One region of the Pseudomonas sp. FBCC-B1565 genome, then DNA from elsewhere that is predicted to be linked to it. Evidence: predicted binding sites of a transcription regulator. Region 1 holds the regulator's gene; each other region holds the start of a gene.
The links. The regulator FliA, encoded in region 1, starts transcription of late flagellar genes. The targets are predictions, from matches to a motif close to CTAAAGTTTNNNNNNNNNNNGCCGNTAA.

Region 1 (4,202 bases):
CAGCCATAAGCACCAATTTGAGCAAGTTGCTTTCCACTTCGGTGACCAACTGGGTCACACGCTTGATCACCTGACCGGTGAGGTCCTGGTAATCCTGGGCCAGCAGAATGTCATTGAGGTTGCTGGAAACCGTGCGGTTTTCCTGCTCGCTGCGTGACAGGAAACCGTCAACCCGACGTGCCAACTCGCGAAACTCCTCAGCCCCCACTTCCCGGCGCATGAAGCGGCCCCAGTCGTGGCTCAGGGCCTGGGCTTCAGTGGCCATGCCGTTGACCAGAGGCGTGGCGTTTTCCACCAGGTCCATGGTGCGGTTGGCCGCCGCCTCAGTCAGCCTGACCACATAGGACAGGCGTTCGGTGGCATCGGTGATTTGCGAGATTTCTTCGGCCTGGGGCATATGCGGGTCAATCTGGAAATTGACGATCGCACTGTGCAGCTCGCGTGTGAGCTTGCCCACTTCCTGATACAGGCCGCGGTCACGGGTCTGGTTGAGCTCATGGATCAACTGCACCGCGTCGCCGAACTGGCCTTTTTCAAGGCTGTCGACCAACTGGTGAGCATGCTTTTTCAGGGTCGACTCGAAGTCTCCCTGTGACGTTTCTTTATGCTCCATAGCTCCCCCGCGATGGCATTAGCCGTGGATGCGTTCGAAGATTTTTTCGATCTTCTCTTTCAAGGCCAGTGCAGTGAATGGCTTGACCACGTAACCGTTGACCCCGGCCTGGGCGGCTTCGATGATCTGCTCACGCTTGGCTTCGGCGGTCACCATCAGCACAGGCAGGCTGCGCAGCTTTTCGTCAGCGCGCACGTGGCGCAGCAAGTCGATACCGGTCATGCCCGGCATGTTCCAGTCTGTTACCAGAAAGTCGATGCTCCCGCTGTTGAGGATCGGAATCGCCGTAATGCCGTCGTCCGCCTCGACCGTGTTTGTGAACCCAAGGTCACGCAACAGGTTTTTTATGATCCGCCGCATCGTTGAGAAGTCATCAACGATGAGGATTTTCATGTTCTTGTCCAATTCGACCTCCAAGCAGTCTTAAACGCGCCCAGCACCTGGACGCGCCATTTCAATCAACAGGCATTACACAAAAAGGACTGCCGGGGGCACCACGGGTCGAACCCGCGAAGGCCGGTTGCCCTCGCGGTATCGTCTGCAGTGTCCCCACACTGCCTGTTCAGCGCGCTCGCCACTCTCCCAAGCGCCCCCGCAAGCGGGCTGCGCACTGGCTGTGCAACTGGCTGACCCGCGATTCGCTGACACCCAGGACCTCACCGATTTCCTTGAGGTTCAGCTCTTCGTCGTAGTACAGCGCCAACACCAGCCGCTCACGCTCCGGCAAATTGGCAATCGCGTCCGCCAACGCCCCCTGGAAACGCTCATCTTCCAGGTCTCGCGATGGCTCCATATGAGCACTCGCGCCGTCCTCGTGCAGCCCTTCATGTTCGCCGTCCTGCAACAGGTCGTCGAAACTGAACAATCGGCTGCCCAAGGTATCGTTCAAAATCCCGTAGTAATCGTCGAGACTCAATTGGAGTTCGGCCGCAACTTCGTGATCTTTAGCGTCGCGACCGGTTTTTGCTTCAATTGCGCGAATTGCGTCACTGACCATGCGTGTATTGCGGTGTACCGAACGCGGCGCCCAGTCACCCTTGCGCACTTCATCGAGCATCGCGCCACGGATGCGGATGCCCGCATACGTCTCGAAACTTGCACCCTTGCTCGCGTCGTATTTGGTCGACACTTCGAGCAAGCCGATCATGCCCGCCTGGATCAGGTCTTCGACCTGGACGCTGGCGGGCAGGCGCGCCAGCAAGTGATAGGCAATGCGCTTGACCAGGGGCGCGTAGCGCTCGATCAACTCGCCCTGGCTGTCACGGGCAGACTTCTTGTACGCGTTGTAGCCGGTCGCTGTCATAGCACGGGTCCTGCGCTCGTCTGATGCACCAATCGCTCGACGAAAAACTCCAGATGCCCCCGGGGGTTGGCGGGCAATGGCCAGGTATCGACCTTCTGGGCAATAGCCTTGAACGCCAGTGCGCACTTGGAACGAGGGAACGCTTCGTAGACTGCACGCTGCTTTTGCACAGCCTTGCGCACACACTCGTCGTAGGGAACTGCGCCGACGTATTGTAAGGCGACATCGAGGAAACGATCCGTGACCTTGGTCAACTTGGCGAACAGGTTGCGCCCTTCCTGCGGGCTCTGGGCCATGTTGGCCAGGACGCGGAAGCGGTTCATGCCGTAGTCGCGGTTAAGCAGTTTGATCAGGGCGTAGGCGTCGGTGATCGAGGTGGGTTCATCGCAGACCACCAGCAACACTTCCTGCGCAGCGCGCACAAAGCTGACCACGGACTCGCCGATCCCGGCGGCGGTGTCGATCACCAGCACGTCGAGGTTGTCGCCGATGTCACTGAACGCCTGGATCAGCCCGGCATGCTGCGCCGGGCTCAGGTGCACCATGCTCTGGGTGCCGGAGGCGGCCGGCACGATGCGGATGCCCCCAGGCCCCTGCAGCAGCACATCGCGCAGCTCACAGCGGCCCTCGATCACATCGGCAAGGGTATGTTTGGGCGTCAGCCCCAGCAGAACGTCGACGTTCGCCAACCCCAGGTCAGCATCCAGCAGCATGACGCGACGGCCAAGCTCTGCCAGGGCCAGGGACAAATTCACTGACACGTTAGTTTTCCCGACGCCACCTTTGCCGCCGGTCACCGCGATCACCTGTACGGGATGCATGCTGCCCATTTTATTTCTTTACCTTGTCTTGCTTAGACGCAGGCTACATGGCTTGGCCGCGTGAATCGCTTGCAGACCATCGATGTAGATACATTTCACGGTGTTCATACCGCCCTCAACCTACCCGCTTCGCCGGGTTGTGGTAGAGGTCGGCGAACATATCGGCCATCGCTTCCTCGCTAGGCTCGTCTTGCATTTGCACGCTGACTGCACGGCTGACCAACTGATGACGGCGCGGCAGATGCAGATCATCCGGGATCCGCGGCCCGTCGGTCAGGTAGGCGACCGGCAATTCATGACTGATGGCCAGGCTCAGCACCTCGCCCAGGCTCGCGGTTTCGTCGAGCTTGGTGAGGATGCAACCGGCCAGGCCGCAGCGCTTGTAACTATGATACGCAGCGGTAAGAACCTGTTTCTGGCTGGTGGTTGCAAGCACCAGGTAATTTTTCGACTTGATGCCACGCCCGGCCAGGCTTTCCAACTGCATGCGCAATGCCGGGTCGCTGGCTTGCAGGCCGGCGGTGTCGATCAGCACCACGCGCTTGCGCAGCAGCGGGTCGAGGGCGTTGGCCAGGGACTGGCCTGGGTCGACATGGGTCACCGACACATTGAGAATGCGGCCCAGGGTCTTGAGCTGCTCCTGGGCACCGATACGGTAGCTGTCCATGCTCACCAGCGCGATATTCTGAGCGCCGTACTTGAGCACGTAACGCGCCGCCAGCTTGGCCAGGGTGGTGGTCTTGCCCATGCCGGCGGGGCCGACCATGGCGATCACACCGCCCTCTTCCAGGGGTTCGATTTCCGGGGTGACGATCATCCGCGCCAAGTGGGCCAGCAACATGCGCCAGGCCTGGCGAGGCTCTTCGATTTCGGTGGTCAGGGCCAGCAGGTCGCGGGACAACGGGCCGGACAGGCCGATGCGTTGCAGGCGACGCCACAGGTTGGCCTGTTGCGGTTTGCTGCCTTGCAATTGGTTCCAGGCCAGCGAACCCAACTGGACTTCGAGCAGCTCACGCAGGCCATTGAGTTCAAAGCGCATCGAGTCGAACACACGCTGGTCAACCGCCGCTGCCGGGGCTGGCGCAGCGGGACGCGGCGGCTCTTTGAAGGTTGGCTCAACCAATGGCTCCGCGGCGGTCAGCGGCAGGCCGGCGAACAACTGGCGATTGGTGGTGGCATCGCTGTCGCCACGCATGCTCAGTTCAGCCTGGGCCGAAACAATCCGCGAAGCGGTCTTGCGCAGCTCGTCTTCGAGCTCCATGTTCGGCACGCGCGGCGCCAAGGCCGAAGGTGTGTAATCCAGGGCAGCCGTCAGCTCGACACCGCCGGCAATACGACGGTTGCCAATAATCGCGGCGTCGGCGCCCAGCTCATCACGAACCAGTTTCATGGCCTGACGCATATCGGCGGCGAAAAAACGCTTCACTTGCATAACCCACTACCCTCAGCCGTTGGGCCCTACTGT
Region 2 (4,202 bases), 1.4 Mb from region 1:
TTTTAGTGGCCAGGCAGCACCTGCCAGCGCTCCGGGCAAGGCATGCGCACGAAAGTGTTTTAGGCTTCAGTGCAAAGTGTTTTTTTCCAGAAGCGGCTGAAATGAGCGGAATCTGTGAAACATCATTTTTAAGCGATCGAGGTAAGCGACTCGGTGCGCAGAAACGGGTTGGCCAAATCGATCACGCTGCGTTCGAGCCTGGCGCGCTGGATGTATCGACAAACGCTGTCACCTTGCGCATCAGCGATGGGAGCGGAGAGGGTGGCCATCTCGTTGTAGTCGGGGCTATTTGGAGGCAACACAGAGGACCATATGGCGCCGTTATCCAGCGCCACGGTTGGCCCACAGGCCAATGGGACACTTAGTGCCAATGGCTGTAACTTTGTGGGCGGGATCAGGGTTCAAATTGAACTCTGTGAGACCCAGACTTGCCTGCGAACTAGGCGCCTTGGTATATCAGGCAGACCTCTTCATCGCACGCGCGGGCGAGCCTCGCTCCAACAGATGGCCTCCGATACCTCTTACAAGCGAAACCTCGACACCATGCTGTTCAGGTCAACCGCCAGGCGGGTCAACTCGCCGCTGGCGGCGCTGGTCTGGGCGGCGCCGTTGGAAGATTGCGTCGACAGGTCCCGGATGTTAACCAAGTTGCGGTCCACTTCACGGGCGACTGCAGCCTGTTCTTCCGCAGCGGCGGCGATGACCAGGTTACGTTCGTTGATCTCGACTACTGCAGTGTTGATGGTTTCCAGCGCCAAGCCTGCGCCTTTCGCGATGTTCAGGGTAGATTCAGCACGGTCAGTGCTGTTACGCATTGAACTGACCGCTTTTTGGGTGCCGCCTTGAATGCTGCCAACCATGCGTTCAATTTCGCTGGTGGACTGTTGGGTGCGATGGGCCAAAGCGCGCACTTCATCGGCGACAACCGCAAAGCCGCGACCGGCTTCACCGGCCCGGGCCGCTTCGATAGCTGCGTTCAGCGCCAGCAGGTTGGTCTGATCCGCCAAGCCACGAATCACGTCCAGAACCTTACCGATGTCGCGGGACTCTTCCGCAAGATTACCAATCAGATCGGCGGTGCTTTGCACATCCCCGCTCATGCGTTCGATAGCGTTGACGGTTTCGTGAACCAGGTCCCGGCCATCGCCTGCTGACGCCGTCGCGTTTTTTGACGCCTCTGAAGTGCTCACTGCGTTACGCGCCACTTCTTCGACAGCGCTGGTCATTTCGTTGACTGCAGTCGCGGCTTGTTCTATTTCGTTGTCCTGCTGCGCAAGGCCACGGGCGCTTTCATCGGTAACGGCGTTCAGCTCCTCGGCAGCGGAAGCCAGTTGTGTTGCGGATCCGGAAATACGCATCAAGGTATCGCGCAGTTTCTCCTGCATTTTTTGCATGGCGAGCAGCAACCGGCCCGCTTCGTCAGTGCCATCAACCTTTATCGATCGGGTCAGATTACCTTCGGCGATGGTTTCAGCCGCTTCAAGTGCCAACGCTATCGGTTGGGTGATGCTCTTGGTCAGCAGCCAGGCAAACAGCATGGTCAGCAGCGAGGCAATAATGAGGAGGCCAACAACCCAGTTGAACGCAGAGCTGTACTGGTCAGCAGCGGATTGATTGATGATAGCCAGCTGGCCGTTATTAAAGTCAGTAAGCTTACCCAACGCTACGTTTATCTGCTCAGCGTTAGCCGCAGACTCGGCGTTCAGCACGCGCATTAGCTCCTGCAGATCGCCAGCCCGACTGAGGGTAACAAGGCGCGTTTCAATCTTCCGATATTCATCCATCAGCCGCATATAGTCGTTGTAGTCGGATTGCTCTACAGGGGATGAAATCAGTTTGGCGTATGCTGCCTGCGACTTGTTAAGTTGTTGGTTTTGTTCCGCAAGTAATTCGATAGTCCTGTTCTGAGTATTCGGTTCGCGATCAGTCAACAGCCGATACAACAAAACCCGCATGCGGACGCCCGTCACAGTGAGAGCATTCAGGGTCTGAAAGCTAGGGACGCCATTTATCGCGATGTCGTCGCCAGCTGCTCGGATCTTGCTCATCTGAGACAAGGCGAAGAGGCCGAGAATCAGCATGAGCGCGCCTATCAGGGAGAACCCCAGAAATGCGCGCGGAGCAATGTTCATTGTTCTTATTGTCATGGTTTTCCTAGAGCGTGGAATGTGCTCCCCGCAAGCAGCGGCGGATGGTCCAGCGCATAAGTTTTTATCGGTCGCTTGATGGCACACTTGAGCGAATACAGCTGTGTGCCGCATATTAAAACTGATATTGCCCACTCACCAACTTGCAGACATCGACTGATGTTGGGCCGATGCAGCTCGATGGCGACAATCTTCAACCCAAACGACCTGGACGCGACTTTCGTTCAGTTGGTAGAGACTCGCTACCAAGGTTGCATATTTCTCTTGCAGAATCAGTTCTAGAGGCTGCGGCAGCGTGGCAGAAGATGCTGTGCATAATGGTGCTCAAGGATAGGGGATGGTCGGTTCGATGCCGGCGAACAACGCGCCAGCGCCGTCGTACGTCGCTTCACCGAGGAAAGCATGCTGTGTCACTACCATGGAGTCGCGTACGATCCATTGCAGACGGTTGTCATTGAAGATGGCTGCAGTCCCAGCCAGTCGATAAGCCTTCATGACTACGTCCGCTCCGGTATGAGCGGCATGGGTGGCGCTGAGGCGTAATAAGTTAGTCTGCTGCAGGGTCACCGGATTACCGGCGATGAGCGAGGCCCATACAGCTTCGGCGGATTCGTAGAAAAACGCTTGGGCGCTTCGCAGCATCGCCTCTGCCTTACCCAGTTCGCTGCGGTAATAAGCGCGATCACCCAAACGCGGGGCACCGGTGATAGTCTTGGTGCTGCCCGACATTGCGATCACCAAGTCCAGTGCTGCGCGTCCCAGCCCAAGGTTAACGGCGGCATGAACTTGCGCCTGGTAGGAAACGGACGGGTAATGATAGAGGGGCTCGTCAATTGTGGGGGCACTGCCCCGCACGAAAGTCCACTCGCGTTGGACGTTCTTTTGGTGCAATTTGAGGTCATGGCTCCCCGTCCCTTGCATCCCGACAACATTCCAGTTGTCGACGATCTGCACTTCGCTTGCCGGGAACACAGCGGTCAGCGGTTTGCCTGCCGTCGGTCCTCCACCGTTGGCCGATGTGCCACCGATGCCTACACCAATCCAGTTGGCACCTTTGCACCCACTAGCAAACCGCCAGTGCCCGCTGACTTCCCAGCCATTTTCAGTCTCTTTGGCAGGTTGTAGAGGGTAAAGGCCGCCAGCATAGACCTGGTCTGGCCCGTTGGTATAAATCAACGCTTGGGTTGCCGGGGGGAGTGCCGCCAGGTAGATGTTGGCTGAGCCGAACGCGGTCACCCAACCGACCGAACCGTCGGCTTCGGAAACCCGCTCTACGATGCGCAGGAACTCGGCTGGAGGCAGCGCATCGCCACCGAAACATTTGGGAGTACTGGCGCGGAAGATACCCACTGCTTTCATTTTTTCGATCATGTCTAAAGGGACATGGGAACGTTGGTTAAACTCGCTGCGACGCTCGGCAATCTCCGCAATCACATCATCCAGGGAAATCGCCTTGATGCTGATTGGAGCGCCTTCAAGTGTGTCACGATCATCGAAATTGTTTTTGCTGTTCATGTTTATTGTTCTCTTGCTAGGGTGATTGCATACACGCTTAGAATGCGTGGGCTGATAAGAAAAAATCAAATTCGGAATATGAATAAGCTAAATAATCTGTGGGAATTAACTGTCGTGCCATGCGCCTCTAAAGGGGAGGGCGTTTAAGGGCGATGGCTATTCCTACTGTCAATAGTGCGTATGAGTAAAGCGAATTTGACCGGATGAACAATCCGTCTCAACATGGATTCACCCAGTCAATAATTACAAGGTGAAGGTTATGGTTAGCGATCAATCAAAACAACATTTTCGGCAAGCGCTGTCATTGTTGTCTGCGGCGGTGAATATCATTACTACCGATGGACCCCATGGTCGCTTCGGATTAACTGCGAGTGCGGTCTGTTCGGTCACTGATACGCCCCCAACATTATTGGTTTGCATCAACCGTAACAGTTCAATTCATGAGGCGTTGCTGGGCAACAGGGCGTTGTGCGTAAATATACTGACCGGTGATCTGGAGGGTGTTGCGCGACAGTTTGCTGGTATGACCGACCTGCCGCC
Region 3 (4,202 bases), 2.0 Mb from region 1:
ACGACAACGCGCGACTAGGTGTCCAGCAGATGGGTGAACACTACCCCGCAAAGGACACGGCACTGTTGAGCAAAGGCTGCAATTACCTCAAGGCCATCGGCTTTCTTTGAACACCCCAGGACAACCTCATGAAACTGCTGCAACCCGATACGTTAATCCGCAACCCGAGTGGTCTACCGATAGTGGCTTCTGTTGTGGTCAACTGTTCCGCCTCTCGCCTGTGGGACATGGTGGGGCGATTTGCCGGCTTCGATATGTTCATTCCGGACTTGAGCCATATCGAAATGATGGGCTCAGGCGTGGGCGCCTTGCGGACAAAATTCTTCCGCGATGGCAATTGTGTAGTGGAGCAACTCAATAGCCGGAATGAACAGGCTATGCACATGACCTGGACCACGATCTACAACACCCTGGGTGTGGCCAGACTATGGGCGGCGATCCAAGTGGAAGCACTTGAAGCGGAGCGCTCCAAGGTGATGTGGACAATTATTGCAGAGCCCACAGAGACGGCGAACACAGGGTTCGAACAGTTTGTGCAAGACTTCGCCAACAGCGCCCTGGACAATGTCCGCCGAATACTCAGCTAAGCGGCAGGAGCGACGCGATGCGCCCCTGCCAATGAATCAGCGGGTCAGATCTTGAAGCTATCGACCAACTGCTTCAAACGATTGGCCTGCTGCGACAGGGCATCGCAATCCTTCAGGGTTTCATTGAGATTGGCCACGCCCTGCTGGTTCAGCAAGTTGATCTGGTTGATGTCCACATTGAGGGTTTCCACCACGGCCGTCTGCTCTTCAGTGGCTGCGGCGACGGACTGGTTCATGCCGTCGATCTCAACGATTCGCTGGGTCACGCTGACCAGGCGCTCACCGGCCTGGTTCGCGACCTCTACGCTTTCCTCGCTGGAGGCCTGGCTGGCATTCATGGTAGTCACCGCTTCACGCGAGCCCACTTGCAGCGAAGTGATCATTTTGTGGATCTCCTCGGCTGACTCCTGGGTGCGGTGAGCGAGGTTACGTACCTCGTCGGCGACCACCGCAAAGCCTCGCCCGGCCTCACCGGCTCGGGCCGCCTCGATGGCAGCGTTAAGCGCCAGCAAGTTGGTTTGCTGGGAGATGCCTTTGATCACATCAAGGATGTGACCGATGTTGTCGGTGCTGGCGTTCAGGGTTTCAATCTGGGTGCAGGACAAGCTGATCTTCTGCGACAACTCCGACATGGCAAGGATGGTCTGCTCGACCACTTTGCGGCCATCGTCGGCCTGCTCGCTGGCACCACTGGCGTGTTGTGACGCATCGGCGGCGTTGCGCGCGATTTCCTGGGTGGCGGCACCCAGTTCATTGATCGCTGCGGCGACGCTGTTAGTGCGCGCGCTTTGCTCGTCGGAACCGACGATAGACGCATTGGACGAAGCCATCACACGCTGGGACAAGTCATGCACCTGGCGCGTAGCCGAGGACACTTCCGAAATCGACGCATGGATGCGCTCTACGAACTGATTGAACGCACTGCCGACTTCGCCAAATTCGTCCTTGCTGGTGACCGCCAGACGACGGGTCAGGTCACCCTCGCCCTGGGCGATATCCTGCATCGCCACGCCCATAGTGGTCAGGGGTCGCAGCAAGACTTGAATCAGCAAGCTCAGGAGCACGGCAATCGCAACCACGGCGATCAACATGGCAATCAACGCAGATGTCCGGAATTTGCCCAGCGGTGCGTAGGCTTTGTCTTTATCAATCGACAGGCCGATATACCAATCCGCGCCTGGCAAGCCGCTGATAGGGGTGAATGACAAGATTCGGTCCTGGCCATTGAGAACGACGTCCTGACTGACCTTCTCAATGCGCACTTGAGTGCCGGGGTAGATGTCCTTGAGGTTTTTCATCACCTGGTCCTGATCGGGACTGACGATGACTTGCCCGTCGCCACTGACCAGGAACGCATGGCCAATGCCGCCAAAATCCACCGAGTTAATGATCTTCACCAAGGTCTGCAGGCTCAGGTCACCGCCGACCACACCGAGCAACTCGCCGTTCTTTTTCACCGGCATGGCGATGGTCACGATCTGCCCACCCACCGCTGCCATATAGGGTGGGGTAAGCATGGGTTTATCTGCTGCTACTGCCTGTTTGTACCAGGGACGCTGACGGGGGTCGTAGCCATCGGGCATTTTTGCGTCAGGACGTTGGGTAAACACACCATTGGTTTGGCCAACATAGGTGAACTGGAAGTTATCAGTGAACGCTGGCTGATCGACCAGGCCAGGAAGGTCGGCACCACTGCCTTGGTGAGCAACGTTTTGCGTAAGGCTCTCGAGTACCAATATTCGGCCACTAAGCCAGTTCTGCACACTGCTGGCAGTGAGTTCACCGGATTGCTGGATGGACGACTCCAGGTTCTGCTTGATCGTGCTGCGCTGCAGGTAGTCGTTGTAGAGGGTGAATAACGCGAAGGCCAGAACCACGACGCCTGACGCGGCCAACAGAATTTTATGACTGAACTTGAGATTCATTTCATCGACTTCTTTTGCCAAAGGGGGGTGAGCGTGCCGGGTGAAAAATTCCATGTAACGGTATAGGCAGCTTCTGGGGCCGCTCTATTTCGGTGCACGCATGGCTCGTCAGGCTTTCGGCCAAGCCGCGGCAAAGCTTAGAAAATTGTGGGATGTTTCTGATTTTTAAGCAGGAAACTGACCAGCGGTAGGCATGTGTGAGGAAACGACAAATTGTGGTGACTTATGGCCCCAAACGACAAAACCCCTGTCTGCGTTAGCAGACAGGGGTTTCGGAATTAAATCTTGACGATGACCTACTCTCACATGGGGAAACCCCACACTACCATCGGCGATGCATCGTTTCACTGCTGAGTTCGGGATGGGATCAGGTGGTTCCAATGCTCTATGGTCGTCAAGAAATTCTGTGTACCGGACCGTTGGGTTAGCAACGTGCCGATGAAATTCATGGACTTCTACATAAACAAAACCCCTGACTGCATAAGCAATCAGGGGTTCTGGAATTTAATCTTGACGATGACCTACTCTCACATGGGGAAACCCCACACTACCATCGGCGATGCATCGTTTCACTACTGAGTTCGGGATGGGATCAGGTGGTTCCAATGCTCTATGGTCGTCAAGAAATTCGGGTACTGAGTCGTGGCCTTGGCCTCGCTTCAGCAAATTGGGTATGTGACAGCTTTCGGTGTTTTGTGAACATCGAACTTTCGGTTCATTTCGTCTTCACACACCGCAATCTGATGCTCGTTAGAGTAGTCAAATTGCTTGGGTGTTATATGGTCAAGCCTCACGGGCAATTAGTATTGGTTAGCTCAACGCCTCACAGCGCTTACACACCCAACCTATCAACGTCGTAGTCTTCGACGGCCCTTCAGGGAACTCAAGGTTCCAGTGAGATCTCATCTTGAGGCTAGTTTCCCGCTTAGATGCTTTCAGCGGTTATCTATTCCGAACATAGCTACCCGGCAATGCCACTGGCGTGACAACCGGAACACCAGAGGTTCGTCCACTCCGGTCCTCTCGTACTAGGAGCAGCCCCTCTCAAATCTCAAACGTCCACGGCAGATAGGGACCGAACTGTCTCACGACGTTCTAAACCCAGCTCGCGTACCACTTTAAATGGCGAACAGCCATACCCTTGGGACCGGCTTCAGCCCCAGGATGTGATGAGCCGACATCGAGGTGCCAAACACCGCCGTCGATATGAACTCTTGGGCGGTATCAGCCTGTTATCCCCGGAGTACCTTTTATCCGTTGAGCGATGGCCCTTCCATACAGAACCACCGGATCACTAAGACCTACTTTCGTACCTGCTCGACGTGTCTGTCTCGCAGTCAAGCGCGCTTTTGCCTTTATACTCTACGACCGATTTCCGACCGGTCTGAGCGCACCTTCGTACTCCTCCGTTACTCTTTAGGAGGAGACCGCCCCAGTCAAACTACCCACCATACACTGTCCTCGATCCGGATAACGGACCTGAGTTAGAACCTCAAAGTTGCCAGGGTGGTATTTCAAGGATGGCTCCACGCGAACTGGCGTCCACGCTTCAAAGCCTCCCACCTATCCTACACAAGCAAATTCAAAGTCCAGTGCAAAGCTATAGTAAAGGTTCACGGGGTCTTTCCGTCTAGCCGCGGATACACTGCATCTTCACAGCGATTTCAATTTCACTGAGTCTCGGGTGGAG

Region 2: NL123_RS15275 (methyl-accepting chemotaxis protein) is a predicted target of FliA. The motif match lies at 2,212-2,239, and genes of this name have one in related genera.
Region 3: NL123_RS30100 (methyl-accepting chemotaxis protein) is a predicted target of FliA. The motif match lies at 2,626-2,653, and genes of this name have one in related genera.

Annotation. Positions count from the first base shown of each region.
Region 1 covers NZ_CP101438.1:1,856,109-1,860,310, reverse strand. Annotated here, with positions in the region: gene NL123_RS08890 (protein phosphatase CheZ) at 1-613, opposite strand, end outside; gene NL123_RS08885 (chemotaxis response regulator CheY) at 632-1,006, opposite strand; gene fliA (RNA polymerase sigma factor FliA) at 1,176-1,916, opposite strand; gene fleN (flagellar synthesis regulator FleN) at 1,913-2,746, opposite strand; gene flhF (flagellar biosynthesis GTPase FlhF) at 2,853-4,169, opposite strand; gene flhA (flagellar biosynthesis protein FlhA) at 4,182-4,202, opposite strand, start outside.
Region 2 covers NZ_CP101438.1:3,233,880-3,238,081, forward strand. Annotated here, with positions in the region: partial or broken gene NL123_RS15270 (hypothetical protein) at 1-242, opposite strand, end outside; gene NL123_RS15275 (methyl-accepting chemotaxis protein) at 522-2,147, opposite strand; gene NL123_RS15280 (acyl-CoA dehydrogenase family protein) at 2,472-3,662, opposite strand; gene NL123_RS15285 (flavin reductase) at 3,922-4,202, shown strand, end outside.
Region 3 covers NZ_CP101438.1:6,543,923-6,548,124, forward strand. Annotated here, with positions in the region: gene NL123_RS30090 (amino acid adenylation domain-containing protein) at 1-110, shown strand, start outside; gene NL123_RS30095 (SRPBCC family protein) at 129-587, shown strand; gene NL123_RS30100 (methyl-accepting chemotaxis protein) at 632-2,512, opposite strand; rRNA gene rrf (5S ribosomal RNA) at 2,796-2,911, opposite strand; rRNA gene rrf (5S ribosomal RNA) at 3,021-3,136, opposite strand; rRNA gene NL123_RS30115 (23S ribosomal RNA) at 3,292-4,202, opposite strand, start outside.